Regions from separate parts of the Bradyrhizobium sp. 170 genome, predicted to be linked through region 1. Evidence: riboswitches for the same ligand, from Rfam matches in the RefSeq annotation. Region 1 holds a riboswitch; each other region holds the start of a gene.

Region 1 (4,257 bases):
GATTATCTTCCGGAAGAGCGTGCCAAGGCGCCAATTTCGTATGACATTCCGTAAGGGCGGTAAAATAGATTGTTGTGATGGGACGCATCCACGCGATGGATAAATGAAAAATAGCGCTGTGCTTCGCGTCGAGCGTTAATGACTTCGGAATATGTGACCGGATCGGGCATCGCCGGCACGCTGTCCGCCGTCGGATCGAAAACCGAGCTTGTCGCCGGCTGTATGCGACCGCCTCCGCCGGCGCCGGCCGGCATTCCCAGGCGCTGGGAACTTTGGGAGCTCGCAAGGACATCGTAAGCCCCCAAAGCGCGTGCATCTTATTCACAAACGCGTTGGCGAAACGCTCCGCACCATCATGGCTCAGCCCGCAACTCGCGCGCGGCGGCCACCATATTGATGAGCGCGGGACGCACCTCCTCCCATCTTCGAGTTTTCAGTCCGCAGTCGGGATTGATCCAGAGCTGCCGATCGGAAACTCGCTGCCGCGCCAACACAATCAGCTGCTTGATTTCCGCCGCTGCGGGAATGCGCGGTGAATGAATGTCATAGACGCCGGGCCCGATCTCATTGGGATATTTTGTAGCTCTTGAAGGCCTCGAGCAATTCCATCTTAGAACGCGACGTCTCGATTGAAATGACGTCAGCATCCATTGCTGCGATCGCATCGATGATTTCGTTGAACTCGGAATAACACATGTGGATATGGATCTGAGTTCCGTCGGCGACAGCGGAGGAGCAAACGCGGGAGCTGTCCACTGCCCAATCGAGATAGTTCCTCCACTGCGATTTGCGTAGCGGCAATCCCTCCCGCAACGCAGCCTCGTCGATCTGGATCATGGTCGCTCCAGCCGCCTCAAGGTCGATGACCTCATCTCGGATCGCAAGAGCGATCTGACGGCATGTCTCGCTCCGCGAGATGTCGTCGCGGACAAACGACCAGTTCAGGATCGTCACCGGTCCGGTCAGCATAGCCTTGACGGGTTTCTTGGTCAGAGACTGCGCATAGCGCCACCATTCAACGGTCATCGGCTTCGGCCGGGAAACATCTCCGAACAGGATAGCCGGGCGAACGTACCGCGACCCATAAGACTGAACCCAGCCGTGCTTGGTGAAAGCGAATCCTAACAGCTGCTCGGCAAAGTATTGAACCATGTCATTGCGCTCGAACTCACCGTGTACGAGCACGTCCAGGCCGATATCTTCCTGCCACTGCACGGTACGGGCTGTCTCCGCTTTCAGAAGCTGCTCGTACTGCGCGTCATTCAGCGCTCCCCGCGCATGAGCCGCACGCGCATTCCGAACGTCGACCGTTTGCGGGAAGGATCCGATGGTTGTCGTTGGAAACATGGGCAATGCGACGCGACGCGCTGGACGTCGGCACGCTGGGTGAACGCACTGCGACGGCGACGCATGCTATCGTCGATCACGGCCATTCGTCCGGCGACATTCGCATTGTGGATCTCGGGCGATGTTTCGCGGGTCACGGCTGCGTCCTCCGAAAGCGCAAGTTCATCGGCCACCTCGGCAGCATGGCCGGCCAGCGCTTTGCCCAATATCGAAAGTTCCTTGATCTTCTGAACTGAGAACGCCAGCCACGTCTTCAGATTGGGATCGAGATCGGTCTCTAGCTCAATGTCGATCGGAACATGAAGCAGCGAGCAGGAAGGAGCAATCTGAACACGGTCCCTGCCCAGCTTTTTGACCATAGGGGCAAGTTGGTCGAGCAGCGCCGCAAGATTGGAGCGCCAGACGTTGCGACCATCAACGACGCCTAGCGAGACCACGAGATCTCTGCGGGCTGTGGCGACAATTGCGTCCAACTGGTCGGGTGCCCGAACCAGATCGACATGAAGCCCGGCAACGGGCAAGGCCAAGGCTGTTTCAAGATTGTCGCCGATAGCGCCGAAATAAGTGGCCAGCATGATTTTAAGGGCCGGCACAACCTCTGCGAAATGAGCATAGGCCCGGCGGACAGCCGCCCGCGACGCTTCGTCGACGTCCGTCACTAGGCATGGCTCATCGAGCTGAACCCATTCAGCACCGCGCGAGGCTAGTTCGCGGAGGACATCGACATAGACTGGGAGGAGCCGGTCAAGCAGCGACAGCGGATTGAATGCGGGATCTGCGCTTTTGCCGAGCTTCAGGAAAGTGACTGGGCCAACTAGGACGGGGCGCGTTTGGTAGCCGAGGCTTTTTGCCTCCTCATATTCCTCGATCGGCTTTCGAGAGGAATACTTAAAGATCTGATCCTGGTGAAATTCCGGCACCATGTAGTGGTAGTTGGTATCGAACCACTTCGTCATTTCCTGTGCGGCTACGCCAGGCCCATGCTGAGCGTGACCACCGTCCTGAGCGCCACGCGCCATGGTGACGTAGGTCTTGAGCGACACAGGATCTTCGGTCCAGCCGTAGACGTCGGGAATGGCGCCGACCATTACGCTGGTATCGAGCACATGGTCGTAAAACGAGAAGTCATTCGAAGGAATGACGGTCGCACCGCGGGATTTCTGCCGTGCCCAATTAGCGGCACGAAGTTTACACCCCGCCTCGAGGAGCTCGGCTTCGCTGGAGTTTCCCGCCAAGTAGCTCTCGAGCGCGAATTTGAGTCCGCGTCGTGGGCCGATGCGTGACATCCCCAGTGTGGCAACGGGAAGCGAAAGAATAGACATAGCTCAGACGCCATGATTGGGGCAAAGGCCATGGCGGACGCATGCAGCGAATATCGCGTGAGCGATAGCTGCTTGGCGCACACCGGGACACCCCGCCCGTGGACGATATATTGTCGAGGCAGGTCTCCTGGCTCGCGGGTCGTCGCTGCTGTCCGGCCTTCCCGAAGCCGCATGGCTTCAGTGACTTCGTTGGACAGCGGCTCGCCGCTTACAGTTGCGGGGGCAGCGCCGGTATTGCACCGGCTTCCCTCTTAGCTCCGGATCAAACGAAATCCGGAGACCACGACGGCTGGCATTATGCGCACGAGGATCGATCCGTCAACCTACTGGAGTGTCGCTGCGATATTGCCCAAGCGATTGCGAGCTGTACTAGGTGGGCTACAACGGTCTTACTCCCGGCCTGGTGAAAACGCGTGGATCTGTGGAGGCTCCGCTTGTGAATGCGTCCGCTCAACACCCTGTTCGCGTAGTCGGATGAGCTCCGCGAGCAGAACGAACGCGCCGGGCGCTTCGACATCTGCGTGATCGCGACAAAGCCTGGACTTTTCCGTCAGCAGCTTCTCGAACTCGTCCGTAAGGAAGTTGCGATCATCCTCGGCCGGCATCCGTTTGATCACAGTGCCATGAGGCTCTGAGGAATTGCAAAGGCTGGATTACTCCAGGATCGAACGGATGATCAGGTCGGACTGCCTGTGTTCGGCTGCCCCCGCGACGAGCCGCGAGCTCGATCGCCTCCGTGGCGTTGGTCAAGATGATCTCCTCGGTGCGCCAGGCACTCACGTGCTGAGCGACTTTGGCGCGCGCCTTCGTTGTTTCCGTCGCCGCTTGGGGAGTAGTGCAGCCTGGACCTTGGCCTGCGCGACATCGCAGGAACAGTTCCGGACCTCAGGATGCACGCTGACTTGCGAAACTGGAGTAAGCGGCGAGAGGGCGGGCGGCGGGATCGTGCTATGACTTTACGCTCCATGCACTCGTGCACGGAAGCGGATGCCGAGCTTCTCGTACGTCTTCAGGATCTCCGGACCGATCTCGTCGCGCCAGGAGACCGTCTCTTCGGCTTCGGCCGTGACGTCGCTTTAGATATCCTGCAAATCGATCTTGTGATATTTGACGCCCCGTCCACCTCGCCTTGGCTCGTCAGCCAGCGACGATAAGCCTCGACGCGGCGACTGGAGCATCGAGGCGGCCTCGTCCTTATTCGAGACAAATTTGACGGTGTCCTCTGACAGAGCCCTTCGAGGGCTTCTCGGAGAAGATCAGCGCCTTAAGTCATAACGATGTTGATCGACCTCGATGCGCCCCATGCGGTCGGCGGCCTCCTCAAGCTCGACATCTACTACTTCGTTCGCGAAATCGAGCGGTGAAGCCTTCTGGACGCGGGCTGCTTATGCTGTTTTAGACGGGATACAGGTGTCAGGCACCGGACAGACGACCGCGCATTGCGGCGTGTCGCAATGGCCCGCGCACTCCGTACACTTTTTGGCATCGATAACGTAAATGTCACGCTTGAGGCTGATCGCCGCGTTGGGACACTCGAACTCGCATGCCCCACAAACGGTGCATTGCGAAGCGACGATCTTGTAAGCCA
Region 2 (4,257 bases), 1.1 Mb from region 1:
CCCTTCGCGGAAGACAGCACGCGTGTAGGCCGCGCCCGCCCGCAGCGACAGGTTGTCGCTGACACGCAGCGACGCGCTGGTCTCGGAGCCGTAGCGGCGGGTTGGACCGAGGTTCACGTTGAAGAACAGCGCTGGGATGAAATGGATCTCGTTCTCGAGGTCCATACCGTAGATGCTCGATTGCATCTGGAACGCGCCGGCCTTGACGCGGAAGCCGCCTTCGATGTCGTGCGAGGTCTGGGTTTTCAGCTGAAAGGTCCCTGGAACGAAGAAGGGGCCGCTGGAGACGCGTTCATCGACGGTCGGAGTACGGAACGCGCGCGCGGCGCGGCCAAACACCGAGAATGTGTTGTTGAGCCGGTGCTCGAGCCCGACGTGCAAGGCGTACTGGGTCTCGTTGCTGTCCAGCGGGGAGGCTTGATCGCTGCAATTAAAGAACATGGCGCAACCGGGCGCGTTGGCGTCGAACCGATCCCGGGCGCTCAGGCTGGTGTTTTGAATCCTGGCGCCATAGGAGAAATCGGTCGTCGGCAACAGGCCTACCGTGTGCTGCCAGTAGCCGGCCAGCGTCTGCTGCGACAGGTCGTAGATGTGGGTCGGCGCAAGGCCCTTGAACGCCCCGCGGTCCTGGCGGAACGTCGCATCGTAATAATCGATACCGGTCAGGATCTGTGAGGGCACCCCGAGGATCGAGTTCTTGATGCTCAATCGTGGCGTGATCGACCAGGTCTGCAATGATGCGTCGTTATAGGTGGAGGAGAAGCTCGGAAATGGCGACGCAAACGGTATCGCGCCGAAGAATCCGCTTTGCGTTTTCTTATCTCTGACGCCGCCATCGACGATCAGTTCAGCGCCGTCCCACAGGGTCTTGGTGAATCCGGCGGTCGCGCTGGCGCCCTGCTGGTTGCCGTAATCGAACGGCGTATTTGTGCCCCTGCGATCGGTGACGAGTTGATTTAGCCCGATCGAGGGATCGACGGTGCGTCCGCCCGGAAAACCGAGCTTCTGGTCGTCGCCGGTCACCGTAAGGAAGGCCTTGAGGTCTGGTGTGGTGTAATTGAGATTGCCGACCCCATTGCGCTGATCGAGCGCGTTGTTGACCCTGTAACCGTCAGACTTGATGGCGTTGCCGTAGAATGACGTCGACCATGGTCCCGAATTCAGCGCCGTCGAGACCGAGGCCATACGCTGGTTGAAGGAGCCGACACCGGCCTCCGCGCGCATGGCGACCGGCGGGCCGCTGACGCCGTTCTTCAGGACGATATTGATGACACCGCCGACGGCATTGTCGCCGTAGAGCACCGCGCCGCTGTTGCCGCGCGTGATTTCGATACGCTCGATCGAATCGCGCGGAATGGTCGAGAGATCGACGCCGGCCATGTCGATGTCGTTGAGCCTTCGGCCGTTGATGAGCACCAGGGTATTTGAGGTGGCGAAAGCGCCGAAGCCGCGGAGGTCGACCGACGTCTTGGCGCCGTTGACGCCGCCATAGAGGCTGGTCAGCTGCACGCCAGGCGTTTGCGCGATGATTTCCTGCAACGTTTGGGCCGGCGAATGCGCGATCTCTTCGGCAGTAATAACGGTCGACGCCGTGCCGACGATGCCGGAGAACTGACGGCCGCCGCTGCCGCCCGCGCCTTGCGAAACGCTTTGCGATGCGACGTTCGAGCTGGCCCCTGCCGCGGGCCGCGTGCCGGTCGACGGCGCAGCCGCCGGTACGACGCGTCGCGAGGTTGATGGCTCATCGTAGGTCGGCTTGGCGCGGGTCCGGTTCGGGTCGGTGGGCGAGGTGATCTCGATCGGCGGCAATTGCTCGGATGGCGTCTGCTGTGCCTGCGCGCCGGAAATGCCGAGCGACGCGACAGGTATCAGGAAACTGGAGGCAAGCCAGTAGCGGCGCTGCCGCGTGGCGATGATGGAAGACATGGTTCAGGCCTCGGTATGACGTCAGTGGCACGTCACAGCGAACCAAGTCTCACCATGTGCTTTGAGCAGCTTAGGTGAAGCTAATGCCTGTACTCCCCGACCGACATCTTCGCGTGTGACCACGGCTGACGGCAGGTCTCCTGGCTCGCGGGTCGTCACCCTTCGTCGCCTTCCCAGGACCGAGATTCCCAGTGGCCTATGACGAAGGATTCGCCGCTTACAGTTGCGGGGGCAGCCGCGGAATTGGGGAGTTTCCCCGCACCGCATTCCCTTTTGATCCCCAAAACGGGAACCGTCAGGAACTATGGTAGAAGTTTGTCAAAGTTCGAGTCAATCCGCCTTGGGCGCGCTCGCGATGTCAACTGGACGAGTGCGCTATTTTTGCCGCATGAGCACTGCTGCCCGCTCCTTGCCTGAGCTCCTGTACCGGGGCGGGTAAAACTGCTTTAGGACGATCGATGAGTGTTGAGGCTGTAACCGTGACCAACGAGGATGCCGCGCGCCGGCGGATCGGCGCGACCGCGGCGCTTGCCGTTCTCGTTGTGCTGCTGGTGCTGATCTCGCTCGGCATTGGGCCGGTGCGGCTGTCGCCGCTTGCGGTGGCGGAAGCGCTGTTCGGCGGCGGCAGCGACGTGTCGCAGGTGATCGTGCGCGAAATCCGCCTGCCGCGGACGCTGCTGGCGCTGGCGATCGGCGCCATTCTCGGGCTGTCAGGTGCGTCGCTGCAGGGCCTGTTGCGCAATCCGCTGGCGTCGCCCTCGCTGTTCGGCGCCCCGCAATCGGCAGCGTTCGGCGCCGTGCTGGTGATCGCGCTGGGGCTGGCCGACGTGCGATCCTACGCATTGCCGGTCGCGGCGATCTGTGCGGCGTTCGTTTCGGTGTTCGTGCTGCTCTCGATCGCCGGCCGCAATGCGGGGCTTTTGATCCTCATTCTCTCCGGCTTGGCGATTTCGAGCTTTGCGGGTGCCGCCACCGCGCTGGTAATGAACCTCTCCAGCAACCCTTTCGTGGTGCTGGAGATCGCGTTCTGGCTGCTGGGGTCGCTGGAGGACCGCAGCTTTCAGCACGTTACGCTCGCGCTGCCGTTCATCATTGCCGGTGCGATCATGCTGTTCAGCCAGCGCCATGCGTTTCGCGCGCTGAGCCTGGGCGAGGAAACCGCGCAAAGCCTCGGCGTCGATGTCGGGCGTTTGCGGCTGTTCGTGATTTCGGGCGTCGCACTCGGCGTCGGCGGCGCGGTCGCCGTCACCGGCACCATCGGTTTCATCGGGCTCGTTGCACCACATCTGATGCGGCCGTTGATCGGCTACGACCCGGGGCGACTTTTGGTGCCGAGCGCGCTCGCAGGCTCCGCGCTGCTGCTCGCGGCCGACATCGCGGTGCGCATCATCCCTTCGACCTCCGATATCAAGGTCGGCGTGCTGACCTCGATCATCGGCGTGCCGTTCTTCCTCTATTTGATCATGCGCGAACGCCGCGCGCTCGGCGGAGGCGTCGCATGAGCGAAACGGCACTGCTGACCGCAAAGGGGCTCGGCGTGCGGCTCGCTGGCCGCGTCGTGCTGAAAGATGTTTCGCTGTCGCTGTCGCCGGGCCATCTGGTGGCGCTGGTCGGGCCGAACGGCGCCGGCAAGACCACGCTGCTACGGGCGCTGGCGGGATTGATCCCGTCCGAAGGCGAGATCGAGATCGGCGGCGTCGCATTGGCTTCGCTGCCGCTGCGCGAGCGCGCAAAACGCTTCGGCTATCTGCCGCAGGGGCATGTCGTGCACTGGCCGCTGCCGGCGCGGGATATCGTGGCACTCGGCCGCTATCCACATGGCGCCACCGATCCGGCGCGGCTGTCGCCAAGGGATGCGGAGGCGGTGCTGCGGGCGATGCAGGCGGTCGACGTGATCGAGTTCAGCGATCGCCGCGTCACCGAATTGTCCGGCGGCGAGCGCAGCCGCGTCGCGCTGGCCCGCGCGCTGGCGGTGGAGGCACCGGTCATCCTGGCCGACGAGCCGACTGCCTCGCTTGACCCGCGGCATCAGATCGACGTCATGAAGAATTTGCGCGCGACCGCCGACAAGGGCGTGCTCGTCATTGTCGTGACGCATGATCTGGGATTGGCGGCGCGGTTTGCCGACCATGTGCTGGTGCTGCGTGAAGGCCGCCTGGTGTCGCAGGGCGGGCCGGCGGCGGCGCTGTCCGAGCAGGTGATGGCTGACGTGTTCAGGATCTCGGCCTATCGCGCGGAATTCCAGCGCGAGGCCGTGATCGTGCCCTGGGCGGATATTTGATGCAACGCCGGCTGGCATTTCTGGTCGCGGTGCTTGCACTTGCGTTGCCG
Region 3 (4,257 bases), 550 kb from region 1:
TGTCATGGGTGCGGCGGCGGTCGTCGCCGGTGTTCTTGCGCAGGTCCAAAAATTCCTCGATGTCGATATGCCAGGTTTCGAGATAGGCGCAGACCGCACCCTTACGCTTTCCGCCCTGGTTGACCGCGATCGCAGTGTCGTTCGCCACTTTGAGAAACGGCACCACGCCCTGGCTCTCGCCATTGGTACCCTTGATGTGGGCGCCGAGCCCGCGCACGCGGGTCCAGTCGTTGCCGAGTCCGCCGGAATACTTTGCCAACAGCGCGTTGTCCTTGACCGATTTGAAGATGCTATCAAGGTCGTCGGCAACGGTGGTGAGGAAGCACGACGACAATTGCGGCCGCAGCGTTCCCGAATTGAACAAAGTGGGCGTCGAAGCCATGAAGTCGAACGACGACAGCAGATCGTAGAACTCGATGGCGCGCCCCTCGCGGTCGATCTCGCGCAGCGCGAGACCCATGGCGACGCGCATGAAGAACGCCTGCGGCAGTTCGATGCGGTTGCCGCGCTCATGCAGGAAATAGCGGTCGTAGAGCGTCTGCAGCCCCAAAAACTGAAACGCCAGGTCGCGTTCCGGCTTCAGCGCCGCGGCGAGCTTTTTCAGGTCGAACCGCGCCAAATCGGGATCGAGCAGTTCGGCCTTGATGCCGGTCTTGATGTAGGCGGGAAAGTATTCGCCGTAGCGTACCGCCATGTCGGCCTGCGACGCGCTGGTCGGCGCATCAAGCACGAACGACAGAACCTCGGTGCGCAGCTTGTCGAGCAATAGCCGCGCGCTGACATAGGCGTAGTCCGGCTCCTGCTCTACCAGCGTGCGCGCCGCCATCACCGACGCCAGCGCCAGTTCGCCCTCGCCGATGCCGTCGTAGAGATTGCGCTGCGTCTCAGTGAGCACGGCTGCGGCGCTAACGCCGTCGAGACCGGCGCAGGCCTCTTCGATGATCAGCGTCAGGCGCGCGATATCGAGCGGGACCTGCAGGCCGCTCGCCAGCGTGACGCGCAGCGCAGGCTCGCCCGACGGCTGAGCGGCATTGGCGGCTTCCTGTCCGGCGCGTTGTCTAGTTCGCTCCTCGCGATACAGCACATAGGCGCGCGCGACCTTGTGGTGCTCGCTGCGCATCAAGGCCAGCTCGACCTGGTCCTGCACGTCCTCGATATGAAAGGTGCGGCCCTCGCTCATCCGGCGCGACAGCGCGCCGACGACTTCCGAGGTCAGTTGCTCGACGATTTCATGCACGCGGCGGGAGGCGGCCGCGCCATGCCCCTCGACCGCGAGGAACGCCTTGGTCATCGCGACCGAAATCTTGCTGGCGTCGAATTTCGAAACCGTGCCGTTGCGGCGGATCACCTGCATCGGCGGCGCGCTGTCCTGCGAAGCTGACGATTCGGTTCGCAACGCGAGAAAGGGAGCGGCTTTGGCTTCGGGAGAAACGAGTTGAGAAGATTGCGACATCGGCAGACCCCGTAGTGTTGTTGGGGCTGGATGTCTTGGAGCGACGCTGCATTGGATGCCCGGCGCAAAGCACCGGCATGATTCTGCGAGCGACCGCCGGACACCCCGCCCGTGGACGTTTTTCGGTGTCGCGGCAGGTCTCCTGGCTCGCAGGTCGGCGTCGTACCCGGTCTTCCCAATGCGTGGCCGCATCAGTGACGTGAAATCGGGAACAACTCACTGCTTACAGTTGCGGGGGCAGCGTCGGATTCTCGCAAAACACGCGATACACCGACTTCCCTCTTAGCCACCAAATCTTGCGATAGGGCGGGCCGTGACGGCTATATCTGGTATTATTCGGGCCGGAGTGTCAATGGGGCGCTGGAGATCGACGATCAAAAAATTTCCGCAGGGGGATGAAAAGCACGGGAAGCTGATTCTTTCTCCGCTTGAAAAACGTTTTCCCCGCTATTCCAGCCGCGTTCAGCTCATGACGTCGCATAGGGCGCGAAGCGGGACCGCGTTTCGTCGATTCGCAAGGCCCGGCCGACCGGCGGAAATGCGCGCTGCGGACAGTCCGGCCGTTCGCACACCTTGCAGCCCATGCCGATCGGCGTCGCCAGTGACGGATCGATCTTGAGGCCCTGCGAATAGACGATTCGCTCCGCATGGCGAACATCGCATCCGAGGGCGACCGCAAACGTCTTGGCGGGCGCGCCGTAGCCCCCTCGGCCGTGCGACACCGTCCGGGCAACCCAGAGGTAGGTTCGCTCATCGGGCATCCGCGCCAACTGCGTCAGGATACGCCCCGGGTTGGCGAAGGCCTCATAAACGTTCCACAGCGGACAGGTCCCGCCGACCCGCGAAAAATGGAAATCGGTCGCCGATTGGCGCTTCGATATGTTTCCGGCGCGATCGACCCGGATGAAGAAGAACGGCACGCCCCGCGCATTGTGGCGCTGCAGGGTGCTCAGCCGGTGACAGATCGTTTCAAAGCCCACCCCGAACTGGTGACTGAGCAACTCGATGTCGTAACGGCACCGCTCCGCCTCGTTGAGGAAAACGGCGTAAGGCAGGATCAGCGCGCCGGCGAAATAGTTTGCAAGGCCAATGCGGGCGAGGCCGCGTGATTCGTCGCTGGTGAACTTTGCCTTGTCGACGATCGAACATATCGCCTCGTCCAGTTCCAGAATGGCGATCTGCGTCGCGAGCTGAAACGCCTGCTGGCCGGGATCAAGGCTCGGCGACAGCCGCAGCGTCCGCGTGCGGCCATCGAACAGGCGCTGCGTTCCCGATCCCAGCTCGTCGATCGCGTCGATCAGGACAGTCACGCCGTGCCGGCTTTCGAGATACGACACCAGGCTTGGCGTCATCCGCCCGATCGGCAATTCCACGCGGCCGGCGATCGCTTCCGCCGCATCGTCGAGCTCGGCAATGTAGTTGTGATGCAGATAGAAGAAGTCGCGGACTTCCTCGAACGGCGTGGATGGCAGTACCGCCGCCACGGCTTGACGGTCGTCGCCGAGCCGCGCGGAGATTGCCGCATATTGCTCGGCGGCATGGCGGTATTTGCGGTTGAGGTTGACCAGCGCGCGCCCGACCGCGGGCATGTTTTGCGCGAGTTCGCGAAGTTCAGCGATAGCGATCGATTCGCCCAGTGAAGGATCCGCCAGCGCTTCGCGGAGGTCCGAGATCAGGCGCGCCTCATCGCCCTCGGCGAACGACTGCACGTCAAGGCCGAATACCGAATTGAGTGCCAGCAGCACCGGCACGGTGAGCGGCCGCTGATTGTTTTCCAGTTGGTTGAGGTAGCTGAGCGAGATCCCGAGTTTGCCGGCAAGTGCGGCCTGCGTCAGGCGCTGCTCCTCGCGCAGTCTTTTCAACCGCACGCCCATGAAGGTCTTTTTCATCGCATCACCTTCGCAAACTTTGCAAACTAAGCGGCTTTTCTTCGCAAGACTATGCTTTATCAGCCGTTTCGACGGTGCACGTTTGTAGATATTGCGAAGTCGTGAGGAAATAACAAGTCGTCCGGAGCAGGAAAAATGCATTCAGCGGCGTCGCCAAACCTCCATCCCAACGAAACCCGGTTCGTGGAGATGGTGTTTCCGGAGCAGGCCAATCACTACGGCACGCTGTTCGGCGGCCATGCGCTGAGCCTGATGGGCAAGGCGGCATTCGTCACGGCCACGCGGCACGCCCGCCAGAGCGTGGTGATGGCGACTTCGGACAGAATCGAATTTCATGAGCCCGTCCATGTCGGCGAACTCGTCGAACTCGTCGCCCAGGTCGTGCGCGTCGGCCGCAGCTCCATGACGGTCGCCGTCGACATGATCCGCGAAGACCTGATCAGCGGCCGGCGGAAATCCGCGGTGCGTGGAACGTTCGAGATGGTTGCGGTCAACGAATTCGGCCGTCCGGTTCCGATCGCGCAACCAACCATGACCGATCCAATCCAGAAGGAAGCTGCGTCTTGAAACAGCATAGCGTTCGCACGTCCAAATCGGCCGATCATCTCCCGCGCGCGAGCCAACTGGCCTGGAAGATCGCCGAGGTCGCCGCCGACCCGGTCGCGGTCGAGAGCGATGTGGTGGAGATGCTGGGCAACCGCATCATCGACAACGCCGCCGTTGCCGCGGCCTCGGTGGCGCGGCGTCCCGTTGCCAGCGCGCGAGCGCAGGCCGAGGCGCATCCGTTCCAGCCGGGGGCCACCGTGTTCGGCCTGACAAGGCCGCAGCGGATTTCGCCGGAATGGGCCGCCTGGGCCAACGGCGTCGCCGTCCGCGAGCTCGATTTCCACGACACGTTTCTGGCGGCGGACTATT

Evidence for each region. Region 1 has a riboswitch for cobalamin ahead of metE (5-methyltetrahydropteroyltriglutamate--homocysteine S-methyltransferase). Riboswitches for the same ligand answer to the same signal wherever they lie in the genome.
Region 2: linked by a shared signal. The riboswitch ahead of IVB05_RS02245 (TonB-dependent receptor) and the one ahead of metE (5-methyltetrahydropteroyltriglutamate--homocysteine S-methyltransferase) in region 1 are both predicted to bind cobalamin.
Region 3: linked by a shared signal. The riboswitch ahead of IVB05_RS04940 (ribonucleoside-diphosphate reductase subunit alpha) and the one ahead of metE (5-methyltetrahydropteroyltriglutamate--homocysteine S-methyltransferase) in region 1 are both predicted to bind cobalamin.

The regions. Positions count from the first base shown of each region.
Region 1 is NZ_CP064703.1:1,591,214-1,595,470, reverse strand. It holds partial or broken gene metE (5-methyltetrahydropteroyltriglutamate--homocysteine S-methyltransferase) at 354-2,669, opposite strand; cobalamin riboswitch at 2,769-2,969, opposite strand; gene IVB05_RS07670 (hypothetical protein) at 3,059-3,274, opposite strand; gene IVB05_RS07665 (4Fe-4S binding protein) at 4,055-4,257, opposite strand, start outside.
Region 2 is NZ_CP064703.1:489,431-493,687, forward strand. It holds gene IVB05_RS02245 (TonB-dependent receptor) at 1-1,926, opposite strand, end outside; cobalamin riboswitch at 2,039-2,238, opposite strand; gene IVB05_RS02250 (iron ABC transporter permease) at 2,385-3,428, shown strand; gene IVB05_RS02255 (ABC transporter ATP-binding protein) at 3,425-4,207, shown strand; gene IVB05_RS02260 (ABC transporter substrate-binding protein) at 4,207-4,257, shown strand, end outside.
Region 3 is NZ_CP064703.1:1,038,169-1,042,425, reverse strand. It holds gene IVB05_RS04940 (ribonucleoside-diphosphate reductase subunit alpha) at 1-1,453, opposite strand, end outside; cobalamin riboswitch at 1,568-1,784, opposite strand; gene IVB05_RS04935 (short-chain fatty acyl-CoA regulator family protein) at 1,921-3,342, opposite strand; gene IVB05_RS04930 (acyl-CoA thioesterase) at 3,478-3,909, shown strand; gene IVB05_RS04925 (MmgE/PrpD family protein) at 3,906-4,257, shown strand, end outside.